4 regions of the Shewanella sp. BJSY2023SW007 genome follow, and region 3 is predicted to be linked to each of the others. Evidence: predicted binding sites of a transcription regulator. Region 3 holds the regulator's gene; each other region holds the start of a gene.
What was found. The regulator sigma-54, encoded in region 3, starts transcription at its own class of promoters, with help from an activator protein. The targets are predictions, from matches to a motif close to GTTGGCACGNNNNTNGNNT.
Positions count from the first base shown of each region.

Region 1: a site for sigma-54 is predicted at 2,088-2,106, ahead of ACMHXE_RS16040 (nitric-oxide reductase large subunit). Genes of this name have one in related genera too.
Region 2: a site for sigma-54 is predicted at 1,725-1,743, ahead of flgF (flagellar basal-body rod protein FlgF). Genes of this name have one in related genera too.
Region 4: a site for sigma-54 is predicted at 1,462-1,480, ahead of ACMHXE_RS18390 (superinfection exclusion B family protein). Genes of this name have one in related genera too.

Region 1 covers NZ_JBKORL010000092.1:50,383-53,508, forward strand. Annotated here, with positions in the region: gene ACMHXE_RS16040 (nitric-oxide reductase large subunit) at 1-2,043, opposite strand, end outside; gene ACMHXE_RS16045 (potassium/proton antiporter) at 2,558-3,126, shown strand, end outside.
Region 2 covers NZ_JBKORL010000086.1:7,221-10,346, forward strand. Annotated here, with positions in the region: gene flgH (flagellar basal body L-ring protein FlgH) at 1-132, opposite strand, end outside; gene flgG (flagellar basal-body rod protein FlgG) at 145-933, opposite strand; gene flgF (flagellar basal-body rod protein FlgF) at 945-1,688, opposite strand; gene flgE (flagellar hook protein FlgE) at 1,854-3,126, opposite strand, start outside.
Region 3 covers NZ_JBKORL010000105.1:14,096-17,221, forward strand. Annotated here, with positions in the region: gene rapZ (RNase adapter RapZ) at 1-391, opposite strand, end outside; gene ptsN (PTS IIA-like nitrogen regulatory protein PtsN) at 388-831, opposite strand; gene hpf (ribosome hibernation promoting factor) at 834-1,121, opposite strand; gene ACMHXE_RS18850 (RNA polymerase factor sigma-54) at 1,153-2,616, opposite strand; gene lptB (LPS export ABC transporter ATP-binding protein) at 2,712-3,126, opposite strand, start outside.
Region 4 covers NZ_JBKORL010000101.1:93,187-96,312, forward strand. Annotated here, with positions in the region: gene ACMHXE_RS18380 (bacteriohemerythrin) at 1-325, opposite strand, end outside; gene ACMHXE_RS18385 (DUF3149 domain-containing protein) at 596-724, shown strand; gene ACMHXE_RS18390 (superinfection exclusion B family protein) at 810-1,421, opposite strand; gene ACMHXE_RS18395 (ATP-binding protein) at 1,589-3,126, shown strand, end outside.

The sequences.
Region 1 (3,126 bases), on a different contig from region 3:
CAGGAACAACATGGCGGCCAGCCCCAGATTCAGGCTCCAGAATGCCCCCTTGAGCCACTTGTCTTCCCAGCGCAGTTTACCGGCAAGTCCCGACAGGCAGAACAACATCAGGCCTATCCCCAGCATGCCGTAGACTCCCATAAAGGCGCCGTGGGCGTGGGTGGCCGTGGTATTCAGCCCTTGAATGTAATAGAGGGCAATCGGTGGATTGATCAGGAAGCCCAGTACACCGGCGCCCACCAGATTCCAGAAAGCGGTGGCAACAAAGAACATGATGGCCCAGTGATAGCGTTGCATCCAGGGAGCGGCCCGGCGCAGGCGATAGCTTTCTACCGCTTCAAAACCGATAAGGGCCAGAGGCACCACTTCCAGCGCCGAGAAGATAGCGCCCCAGGCGATGACCGAAGTGGGTGTGCCGGTGAAATAGAGGTGATGCAGTGTGCCTATCAGGCCCCCGGTCAGGAAGATCAGGGTAGAGAAGAGTACCGCACTATTGGCACTGCGGGCACGGATCAGGCCAAGACGCACAAACATCAGGGCGATAACCGAGGTAGCAAAGGTTTCAAAGAAGCCTTCAACCCACAGATGTACTACCCACCAACGCCAGTATTCGGCGATGGCAAGGTTAGTGTGCTTGCCCATAAACAGCCCGGCACCATAGAAGAGGCCGATGGCAACACAGGAGGCATAGAGCACCCAGAGCACAGGTTTTAGCTCAGACTCCTGTTTCAGGGCGGGCAACATGGCGCGGCTCACCAGCGCCAGCCAGATCATCAATCCGGCCAACAGCAGCAGTTGCCACACCCGGCCGAGATCTATGTATTCATATCCCTGGTGACCGAAGAGGAAGTTGTTGTCCAGTGAGAAATATTGCTGTACCCCCAGCCATTCACCGGCCATGGAGCCCAGCACCACTACCAGCAGAGCGACCCACAATAGGTTGACACCGAAGCGTTGATATTTGGGCTCGTGGCCGGAAAGCGCCGGCGCGATATAGAGTCCGGTACCGAGCCAGGCCGTCGCTATCCAGAATACAGCCAGTTGAGTATGCCAGGTGCGGGTCACTGAATAGGGCAGGATCTCACTCAAGGGAAAACCGTAAAACTCCTGGCCTTCAACCGCATAGTGCGCCGTGACGCCACCTAGCAGTATCTGCAGCAGAAATAGGCCGATAGCGGTAATGAAATATTTACCTGTGGCCTTTTGTGACGGTGTGGGTTTGTGTCTGAACAGGGGATCTTTTGTGGCGGGAGCCGGCAGGGCTTCATGTTTGCCGGCTGCGTGATACCAAACCAGGGCACCGATACCGGCCAGCAGAGTCACTATGCTCAGAATCGACCAGACGATATTGTCTGAGGTCGGTGTGTTACCCAGTTGCGGATCGTAGGGCCAATTGTTGGTGTAGGTGTAATTGGCATCCGGGCGTTCGGTCACTGCGGCCCAAGCGCCCCAAAACAGGAAGGCATTGAGCTGTTGACGGCGCTCGGCAGATCCTATGGTATTGGTTTTCATCGCATAGGCTTCCCGTAGCTCATTCAACGCGGGATCGTCACCGAACAAAGATTGATAGTGCTGACTCACTTGCGCCATGGCGGCGATACGGGTGTCGGAAAGCATTACCCGTGTGTGACCTCTCTCGTCTGTAGTGACAGTGTTATGGCGCAAATCATCCCTTAAAGCTTGCTCCAATGCGGCCTGAGTACTCTTGTCCAGGCTATTGAAAGGTTTGTTGTATGTCTCCTTGGCGCGAATATCCAGCCAGGCTTCGGCCTCACGGTGTAGCCAGTCTGCAGTCCAATCCGGAGCCACATAAGCACCATGGCCCCAGACGGAGCCAAGTTGATGCCCGCCCATGGAGCGCCAAACCAACTGCCCTTGTTCTATATCCTTGCCGCTGAAAACCACTTGGCCCTGGCTGTCGCTATAGGTATCGGCAATCGGTGGTTTTTCCCGATAGATTTCACTGCCGATACTGAGAAGCACAGTGAAAGAAGCGACCAACACAAGTAACAGTGCGATCAGGGTGAATTTTTGTCTGCTCATTGGCATCCCTCTGACAAAGTCTATTTGATAGGTTTCCTTCCATAGAGCAGCTAACGTGCCAACTTTTATTCTTGTTTTTAATCAGTGTATTACTTATTTGTGTGCTTTTGATACTGTCATTTTGATTGTGTTTAATGTGTCCTTTTAACATTAATTGTTGTCATTGTGACACTGACTGTTTACCAGAAAGCTATAACTGATATCTTGACGAGAATTCTTGGATTTCAAATTCTTTAGTTAATTGAAAAAATAGGTTTTTTTTCATTAATTTGAGTTTATGTTTCTTTGGGTGCGCATTTGATGTTTTATGGGTAAATATTCTATTTTTTAATGGGTTACCTGGCTTCTTTTTCTGGTTTTTTTCGCTAAAAGCAAAAATAAGTCAACTGTTTCTACTGAAAAATAACCCTAATTAATGATATAATCCCGCCTGTAACCCACGTGTTTTCCGGAGTCTCGTTAGAGCCAGGTTTCTCTTTTATTAGCTTCCCCGCATTTTCAACTGGAGGGTCATTTGAACGCAGATATCATCAACAGCTTTTTCCTTGTCGGGGCCTTGCTTGTCGCAGTCAGCGTACTGCTCAGCCCAGTATCGTCGCGACTCGGTATTCCTATTTTGGTGGTATTTCTCGCTGTGGGTATCTTTGCCGGTGAAGATGGTCCCGGCGGCATAGTATTCAACGACTATTCAGTTGCTTATTTGGTTAGTAACCTGGCGCTGGCGGTTATTCTGCTTGATGGTGGCATGCGTACCCGGGTTGCCAGTTTCAGGGTGGCATTGTGGCCGGCCTTGTCCTTGGCCACTTTTGGGGTGGCGTTAACCACCACGCTGACAGGTTTGTTGGCTGCCTGGCTGTTCGATCTCAACTTACTTCAGGGCATGTTGGTGGGGGCTATTGTCGGCTCGACCGATGCTGCGGCGGTATTTAGCCTGCTGAAAGGCAAAAACGTGAATGAGCGTGTCGGTTCGACACTGGAAATTGAATCTGGCTGTAACGACCCCATGGCCGTGTTTTTGACCGTGACTCTGATTGCCATTCTTGGCAGCAGTGGCGATGAACTCTCGGGCAGCTATCTGGCACT
Region 2 (3,126 bases), on a different contig from region 3:
CGGCGCTATCCGGGTTGGCGGTGCTTCGGGATACACAGGCGCATAATAGGGATCATCGGCTATGGGTTTATTCTGGGTAGCAGTGCAAGCCCCCAGAAATAAAGCCGGAATGATAAGGAACAAGGGTTTCATCACATCACCTCATCACAGATTCTGGTTCACGTAGGCCAGCATCTGGTCTACGGCCGAAATGACTTTGGAGTTCATTTCGTAGATCCGCTGACTCTCAATCAAGTTAACCAGCTCTTCGGTCACGTTAACGTTGGAGGTTTCCAGCGACCCCTGACGAATAGAGCCCAAACCGTCCAGTGAGGCAGTCCCCTGAATTGGGGTGCCGCTGGCGCCCGTCTCCAGATAGAGGTTTTGCCCTATGGGATCCAGGCCGGATGGATTAATGAAGTCAGAGATAGTCAGTTGGCCCACCACCTGGTTTTCGGCGGCTCCAGGGGTTTTAACCGACACTTCACCTTCGGCGGAAACCGTAATACTGGTGGCATCGTCCGGAATGGTAATAGCAGGCTGCAACACATAGCCGGCGCCGGAAGTCACTATCTGGCCGGTGTCATCCAAACTGAACTGGCCATTACGAGTGTAGGCAGTGGTGCCATCAGGCAGTTGAATTTCAAAGAAGCCCGGGCCCTCAATCATCATATCCAGCGCGTTATCTGTGGTTTGCAAATTACCCTGGGAAAAAATTTTCTGGGTGGCCACCACTTTAGTGCCTGCGCCCAGGTTAAGGCCGTTGGGCAACTTGGTGTTGGAGGCACTGATACCACCGGCCTGATTGACCGTCTGATACAGTAAGTCTTCAAATACCGCCCGGCCCTTCTTGTAGCCTATGGTGCTGGCATTAGCGACGTTATTTGAAATCACCGAGATGTCCGTTTGCTGGGCATCTAACCCAGTCTTACTTATCCATAACGCGGGATGCATATCAATTACTCCTAGCTAATGCGCATCAGTGAAGCGGACGACTTGTCGTTCTCTTCTGCGGTTTTCATCATTTTTACCTGCAGCTCAAACTGACGTTGCAACTCAATCAGGTTGACCATCTCATCCACGGCATTGACATTGCTGCCTTCCACGGCGCCGCTTTCCACGTTGACAAAGGGATCGGCGGCGGCCGGATTGCCATCCAGAGTGCGGAACAAGCCATCTTCACCGCGCATCAGGTTCTCATTGCCCGGGTTGACCAGCTTGATGCGCCCCACCTCTTCTATCACCTCGGCGGTTGCGCCCTGGGGACGAATGGAGATAGTGCCGTCGGTGGCAATCTGGATTTTGTCTATCGGCAGCGGCAGCACTATCGGGCCGTTATCACCCATCACAGGGTTGCCCCTGTCGTTACGCAGCAAACCTGTGGTGTCAAAACTCAGACTACCGGAGCGGGTATAGGCCTCACTGCCATCGGCGGCCTGCACCGCAATCCAGCCTTGATCTTTGATGGCAATATCCAGATCCCGCCCGGTCGATTTGATAGGGCCGGACTGAAAGTTGGCCGAGGGCGACTCTGTCATGGCGAACACCCGGGTCGGCAAGCCTTCGCCGAAGGCTTGCATCGCACGAGCCTGAGCCATGTCGGCCTTGAAACCATCTGTGTTGGCATTGGCCAGGTTGTTACCCCTAACCGCCAGCGCATTCATGTTTTGTTTGGCGCCAGTCATGGCGACATAGAGAAGTTTGTCCACCTGCTGCTCCGTCAATCTTTTTACCTATTCAGGTAAAAGCAAACATCGTGCCAATAAAATGAGCAGTTGAGCACTAGGACAGCAGAAGAACTTCAGTAACTTGGGAATTAATAGGCGAAGGTGCGGCAAGACGTTGCCGGGCGGCAATGTCTTGCACAGGAAGGCTTAGCGGATCTGCAGTACTGTCTGCTGCAGTGTGTTGTTCACTTCCAGAGTACGGGAGTTGGCCTGGAAGTTACGTTGGGCCGAAATCAAATCCACCAGCTCAGTGGTCAGGTCAACGTTGGATTGCTCCAGTGTTGATGAACGGATACTGCCAAACACACCGCTGTTGGCCTCACCGGCCAGCGCCGCGCCTGAATCCAGGCTGGCTTTCCAGGAGGTATTACCCACCTGGCTCAGTCCCTGCTCATTGGAGAAGCGTGCCAACGCCACCCGTGCCAGGGGCACTGTTGAGCCATTGCTGTACTTGGCAGAGATCAAACCATCAGTACCCACTTCCACATTAGTCAAACGGCCCACTGTCACACCATCCTGCGTCAATTCCGTGGCGTTGAACTTTTCCGAGAACTGGGTCGGATTATTGAAATCTATGGTTATCGCTTGAGTGCCGTCAGCAGCAGGGCCAAGAACGTTGGCCCCGCCAACTCCCAACTGCTCTGTGGTGATCACCGCAGGATCGGAACCTATATAACCGCCGACATCGTTGAACTTGAGCACGGCACCAGTCCAGCCACCTGCAGTTTGTGCTGTGCCTGTACCATCCGCAGTACCGTCACCGTTAGTGTCCGTGTTGTAGGTTCCGGCGCCGCCACCCAGATTGACCGGCTTGTCGTCAATGGCGTAGTAGGCCACCCAGTTACTCTCACCGGTATGAGCACCATTTTCCGGACGCACAAAATAAGTGGTCAAGGTGTGGGAGTTACCCAGAGAGTCATAAATGGTCACTGCAGTGGAGTTATTAAAAGTATCTGACTTGGATGGGTCAAACAGCGCCGGATCTTTAGTTTCTTGAGTGGAGTCCAGGTTCATGCTGATGCCAACATTGTTGGTTTTCTGCGGGCTACCGGCAGTGTCCGGGATCTGCACCGGCTTGGTGGTAGTCAGACTTACAGAAGTGGAGTTACCATCTTTATCGACCGGGAAGCTCTGCAGATAATTACCGGCAGCATCGACCAGAAAGCCGTTGTCATCACGCTTGAAGGCTCCGGCGCGGGTGAAAGAGTAATCCTGACTGCCGACACTGGATGATGTCACGAAGAAACCACCACCGTTGATCGCCATATCCAGCGCGTTGTTGGTGGAGTTCAGGTTACCCTGATGGAACTGCTGCGCCACCTGAGTGGTGGTGACACCGCCGCCCACTGTGGTTCTGCCGTTGGAGAAAATCGAGCTGGCGTACACATCGGCAAACTCGGCCCGGGATTCTTTAAAGCCT
Region 3 (3,126 bases):
CCACCAGTTTCGACATGGGCTCCAGCAGTTTACCTTCGTGCTTGATGGCATCCTGCAGCGAGACAGTGCTTTTGGATAGAGGGTGTAGTCTGCGGGTTTCGCTGTAGCGTTTTAGGAGTACTTTATCGGAGGCGTTGAGGAAGAAGCTGGTCAGTTGGGTGTTTTCCGGCAGCGCCGCCAACTGTTTTTCCAGCACCTTTTCCTGATCCGGCATGTTGCGCACATCTATGCTGATGGCGACCAGATCATTGCTGCCGCGGAGGTTTTCCAGCAGGCTGCCTATCATGGGCAGGGGCAGATTATCCACACAGTAGTAACCCAGGTCTTCGAGTACCCTGAGGGCAACGGATTTTCCGGAACCGGAGCGGCCTGAGACTATCGCGAGTTTCATCCTGTGATCACCTGATAGAGTTCTGTTTCATCGCGGGATTTACGCAACTGCTTGAGTATTGCCTTATCGCTGAGCTTTTCAGCCATGGCAGACAGGGTACTCAGATGTTGCTGGCATTGATCTGCGGGCACCAGAAGAGCGAATAGTATGTCCACCGGTTGGTTGTCTATGGCATCGAAGGCGATAGGCTCTTCGCATTTGACCAGCACGGCAATCGGCTCTGTGATATCAGGCAGCCGGCCATGCGGAATCGCAATACCATTACCTATACCTGTGCTCCCCATCTTTTCGCGGGCCAAAAGGCTTTCAAAAATCGCTTGAGAGGAAAGGGTGGGGTACTGGGCGCTGGCGAGATCGCTAATTAGCTCCAGTACCTTTTTCTTACTGCCCGGAGTGGCACAGGTAGTGCACTCCGGCCGCAGGATGGTACTCAGTTCCATCGTTAGTGTTTTGTCAGCTTTTCTTTGTGTTTAATGACCTGACGATCCAATTTATCAATCAGAACGTCGATGGCGGCATACATGTCGGCATGTTCAGAAGTTGCATAGACTTCGCCGCCTGTGAGGTTGATCTTGGCTTCGGCAATCTGTTGCAGTTTTTGTACATTGAGCACAACGTGCACATTATTGATCTGTTCGAAATGGCGTTCAAGTTTCGAAAACTTACTTTCCACATAGTCACGCAGTGAGTCGGTGATCTCGATATGATGTCCTGTCAGGTTGATTTGCATAGAAAGATTCCTCCAATTTCCAACTGTGGATTTATAAACTCTTACGCTGGTTCGACGGTGGTATCATCATAGCCTCGCGATACTTGGCTATGGTGCGTCTTGCAACGTTGATTCCCTGTTCTGCCAGAAGTTGTGCCATTTTGCTGTCGCTCAAAGGTTTCTTCTGGTTTTCCGCCGCCACGAGCTTCTTGATAAAAGCCCTGATCGCCGTGGAAGAGCATTCTCCGCCATCTTCGGTACCGACATGGCTGGAGAAGAAGTACTTCAATTCAAATATTCCCCTGGGGGTATGCATATACTTTTGAGTGGTGACCCTGGAGATGGTCGATTCATGCATCTCGACCGCCTCGGCGATATCGTTGAGTACCATGGGTTTCATGGCCTCTTCACCATATTCGAAAAATCCCTGCTGGAACTGCACTATGCAGTTGGCCACCTTGAGCAGGGTGTCGTTGCGGCTCTCCAGGCTCTTGATAAACCATTTGGCTTCCTGAAGATGACCACGAATAAACTGGCTGTCTGATTGACTGCGGGCGCTGCGGGCCATGGCAGCATACTGTTGGTTGATCCCGAGTTTGGGCATACAGTCCGGATTGAGCTCTACCACCCAGCGACCGTTCTTCTTCCAGACGCTGACATCCGGGATCACATATTCCTCGTCCATCGGCTGCACCAGCAAACCGGGGCGGGGATTGAGGCTCTGAATAAGGTTGATGGCGTCACGCAGTTGATCTTCCTTGAGCTTGGTCTTGCGCATCAGGGTGCGAAAGTCGCGGGTAGCGATGAGATCCAGATGCTCGTCGATCAACAAGCGGGCATCGGCCAGATGCGGGGTGTCGGCGTTGAACTGTTGCAACTGGATCAGCAGACATTCGCGCAGATCTCTGGAGGCGATGCCGACAGGGTCGAAGTGCTGGATCCGCTTGAGTACCGCTTCGACTTCATCGAGCTCAATCTCAGGGTTACCCATGGCTTCGAGGATCTCCTCTGTGCTCTGGGTCAGATAGCCCTGCTCGTCGATGGCATCTATGATGGCGGTGGCAATAGCGTCGTCGGTATCGGAAAACGGGGTCAGGTTCTTCTGCCATTCCAGGTGTTCATAGAGACCTTCGCTGGTTTCCCCCTGAAAGGGCATATCATCTTCACGGCCCATGGCTGGCCCTGAGGCGCTGGCGGCGGTAAAGACTTCATCCCAGGTGGTATCCATAGGCAATTCATCCGGCATAGACTCATTGTTCAATGCCTCTGAGGTTTCTACTGTGGAACCATCTTCCTGCTTGGCGCTCAGTTCGCCGGCGTCGTTTTCCTTGTGATTGTCGTCAATCTGTTCCTCCTGGCTGTCCTCGGCCATCTCCAACAGAGGGTTGGCTTCCAAGGCTTCCTGGATTTCCTGCTGCAGCTCAAGGGACGACAGTTGCAGTAGGCGAATGGCCTGCTGCAACTGAGGTGTCATGGTCAACTGTTGACCTAGTTTGAGCTGGAGTGACGCTTTCATTATACCGCTAATCCCTACTCGTTATTTTTCAAGGAAAAAATTCAATAATAACAAACTATAATACCCGGAATTGCCGCCGGATGACATGATCCTAACTATAGCCTGAATTGTTCGCCTAAGTACACAGCACGCACTTGCTGGTTGTCCAAGATTTCAGCGGGTGTGCCCTCGGCGATCAACTGCCCATGGCTGACAATGTAGGCTCGCTCACAAACGTCGAGCGTTTCGCGAACATTGTGGTCTGTGATCAGCACCCCCAAACCGCGGGACTTAAGCTGTTCGATGATTTTCTTGATATCGATAACTGAGATGGGATCCACACCGGCGAACGGCTCATCCAGCAGAATGAACTGTGGATTGGCGGCCAATGCCCGGGCGATTTCCACCCGGCGGCGTTCACCGCCGGAGAGGGACATCCCCAGGCTGTCACGTATGTGGGTAATGTGGAATTCTTCCAGCAGCTGTTCGAGTTGTTCCTCGCGCTCGTCGCTGTTGAGTTCTTTGCGGGTT
Region 4 (3,126 bases), on a different contig from region 3:
AAGACAGAATCGTGCGGCCAACATCCTCTCCCATACGGTTGATGCCGTGAACCACAGAATGGAACATGCCGGCATCCTGCTCCGACAACTGATAGCTGAGATCGCCTTCTCCCAGGTGACGGGCAGCGTTTTCCAAACGCTTAAGATTGGACAGCTGTCTGGCACCAAGCCAAGTCAGCACTATCAAGGCAACCAATAGAGAGCCAAAGGCGAGATAACTGCCGCCGTGTAACAGGCTCCACAGGGGGTAAAGCAACAAGAGCAACAGCAGATAAAACTGCCACCGGCTTAATATCAATTTCGAAAGACCTTGGGATGTTTGCATCGCACGCTCCTTGCATGAACAATCTCAGCCCAAGCCACCCTACTCCTTTAGTGTGATAATGAATATTATCCTTTGCTCCTATTCCCTTCAGTGAAATAACGCCCTTGCTTCCCCCTCCGCTAATTTAAGCAAAACATGATACAGCTCATGTTTTAACAAGGCGATTTACCCAATTAACAACTCTGACAACATTTGTTGATCGAGATCAGCTTCAGTTTTAGCAAATTTGATTAGTTTAGCTTTGACTTTACAAGAAAGAGGACTTCAGTGATGGCATTCTGGTTAGATCTAATGTTCGGAAACCCCATAGGTTTACTGTCGATGATAGTTATCTTCAGTACTATCGGGATCATCTCCTACATTATGTGGATGTTTATTGTAAAGTCAGCAAAGCCTTAGCTTTGACTTCCATGTTCTTTTAAATGCAATGACATTTTTGAGTATTACTTGGGCAGCCCTGTGGCTGCCCTCTTTTTTAGTGCGATTAAGCCGCGTGTTTCCGCACCTGGGCAATAGCATTGATAAATTGCGGTCTTGCCTTGATAAGGTATTGCAACTCCTCCTGACTCGGTTCTCCCGGAGGAAGGCGCAACACTCTTCGATTTAAATGCTTACGGGCTGCCATCGCTATCTTGTACTCGGCGGTGGGGCCTTGAATAGCGTAATGGCGTTCATTTCCCAGGCTCTCGAGTATATGCGCCTTGAGCAGCGCCTGTACAGGAGCCTCATTTTGCGGCAGGGTCAAAACACTGGCTCCCTGCAGGAAGAACTCTCGTAACAGGGCCCGCTCGGCCGGATCCAACAACCTCACCTTAGCTTCAATCATTTCGTTGATTCGGCGCTCACTCAAACGACTTATCGCTTCATCCAACAAAAAGTTGACAGCCAGCGCGCCGATATAGGCCAAAGCCAGTAGCAATGTCAGGCCAATATAGTGGGCATTGGTATCTACCCAGGATTCCAAATGCAACAGAGCCAACAAGGACTTTGGCATAAACAGCAGCAATGTGGTGATCAGCAGCACCCACAATGTCAGTTGCAATGCAGCGGCCTTGAACTTGCCCTCTTTCAATACCTCAAATTTCAGTCTCTTCATGGCTCTATCCAGCGTCAGAAAATTGTTCCAATCACTAATCAAGCAAAACCAATGCCAAATTCATTCAAAGTACCGCGGCTTAATATAACGACAAAAAAACCGCGAAAGTCAGATGCGAAGCTATGCTTAAAGCTATCCAAAGCAAGCACTTAAAATAGTTGATATTAATGCCAGATTTTATACAACAGCTCATCAGTAGTCCCATAGGCCGCAGGCTGACTCTGGCTATTATCCTGTTCAGCTCTCTGATCACTCTGGTGACCACAGGTTTGCAGTTGGTTTCTGATTACAAGGGGGACATTGGCCGAATCAACGATGAGTTTGCCAATATTGAAAAGGCTAACCTGGATGTGCTGGCGGCAAGTATCTGGGTGATAGATGAGAGACTTATCAAGACTCAACTCAACGGTCTCAATCAACTGCCGGATACCAGCTATGTGGTCATAAAAGATGACAGCGGTAAAGAATGGACAGCCGGCGAGTACAGAGACCAAGGTGTAATAGAGAAGCGCTTTCCTCTGGTGCACAAGACCAGCAGCCAGAACTTCAATGTCGGTGAGCTAAGAGTTCAAGCCGATCTCTCCAAAATCTACGACAGATTGGTGAACAAGGCCTTACTGATACTAGTGGCCAATGGTATCAAGACCTTTCTGGTGGCCGGTTTCATTCTCTATCTGGTTTGGGCCACTATTACCCGGCACCTGTTGCAACTGAGTGAGTACTGCTCACAGCTCGATTTGGAGCAGGATTATCAACCACTGCAGTTTAAGCGCCGGGATAAACAGGATGAATTTACCCAGGTTGCCCTGGCCATCAATTTGATGCAGCAACAGCTGCGCGCCTCCTTCACCCAGTTGAACCGCTCCCGCTACGAACTACAAGAAGCCCTGAGCGACAGGGAAAGACTACTGGAACTGGAACGCAGCTATAAAGATGAGTTGGCAAGGCAGGTCAAAGAGCAAACCAAAGAACTTGAACAGTCGCTGTTGGTGTTGGAACGGGCTCAACAGGTGATGGTCGAACAGCAGAAAATGGCCGCGCTCGGCGGTCTGGTATCCGGCATAGCCCATGAGATAAACACCCCGATAGGTATCTGCCTCACCGCTGCCAGTAGTCAGTTACAGCATATCAATGAATTGGTTGAGCTGTTGCAAAACGATGGCGCTACACTAGAAGAGCTCAATACCATCCTCAACGAATATCAACAAAGCTGTGAACTGATCATCAGTAATATTACCCGCGCCAGTAACCTGATCCAGAAGTTCAAGGCGATTGCTGCCGAGCAAGGCAATGAGGTGCACGAACAGATGCTGCTACCCCAGGTATTGCAGGAATTTGCCGATGCTGTAGCGCTATCTTTCAAGCAATTACAGGTAGATGTGGAGATTCAGGTCGAGGCCGATCTTTGGCTTACCAGCAGCCACAGCCTGCTGAAGCAGATAGTGATCAACATACTTTCCAACGCCTATGCGCACGCCTTTGAGGGTGATTCCAACCATAAGATCAGCATCAGCGTACAACAGCAGGGTCAAGAACTACTGCTGGATATCGAAGACAATGGCAAAGGAATCGCTCCCGAGATTGCCGGCCAGATCTTTGAGCCTTTCTTTACCACCAGTAGACGAACCGGCGCCACCGGGCTTGGATTGGCGGCGGCCTTCAATGCCGTCACACTACTGAAGGGCAATATCACCCTTGCCAATGA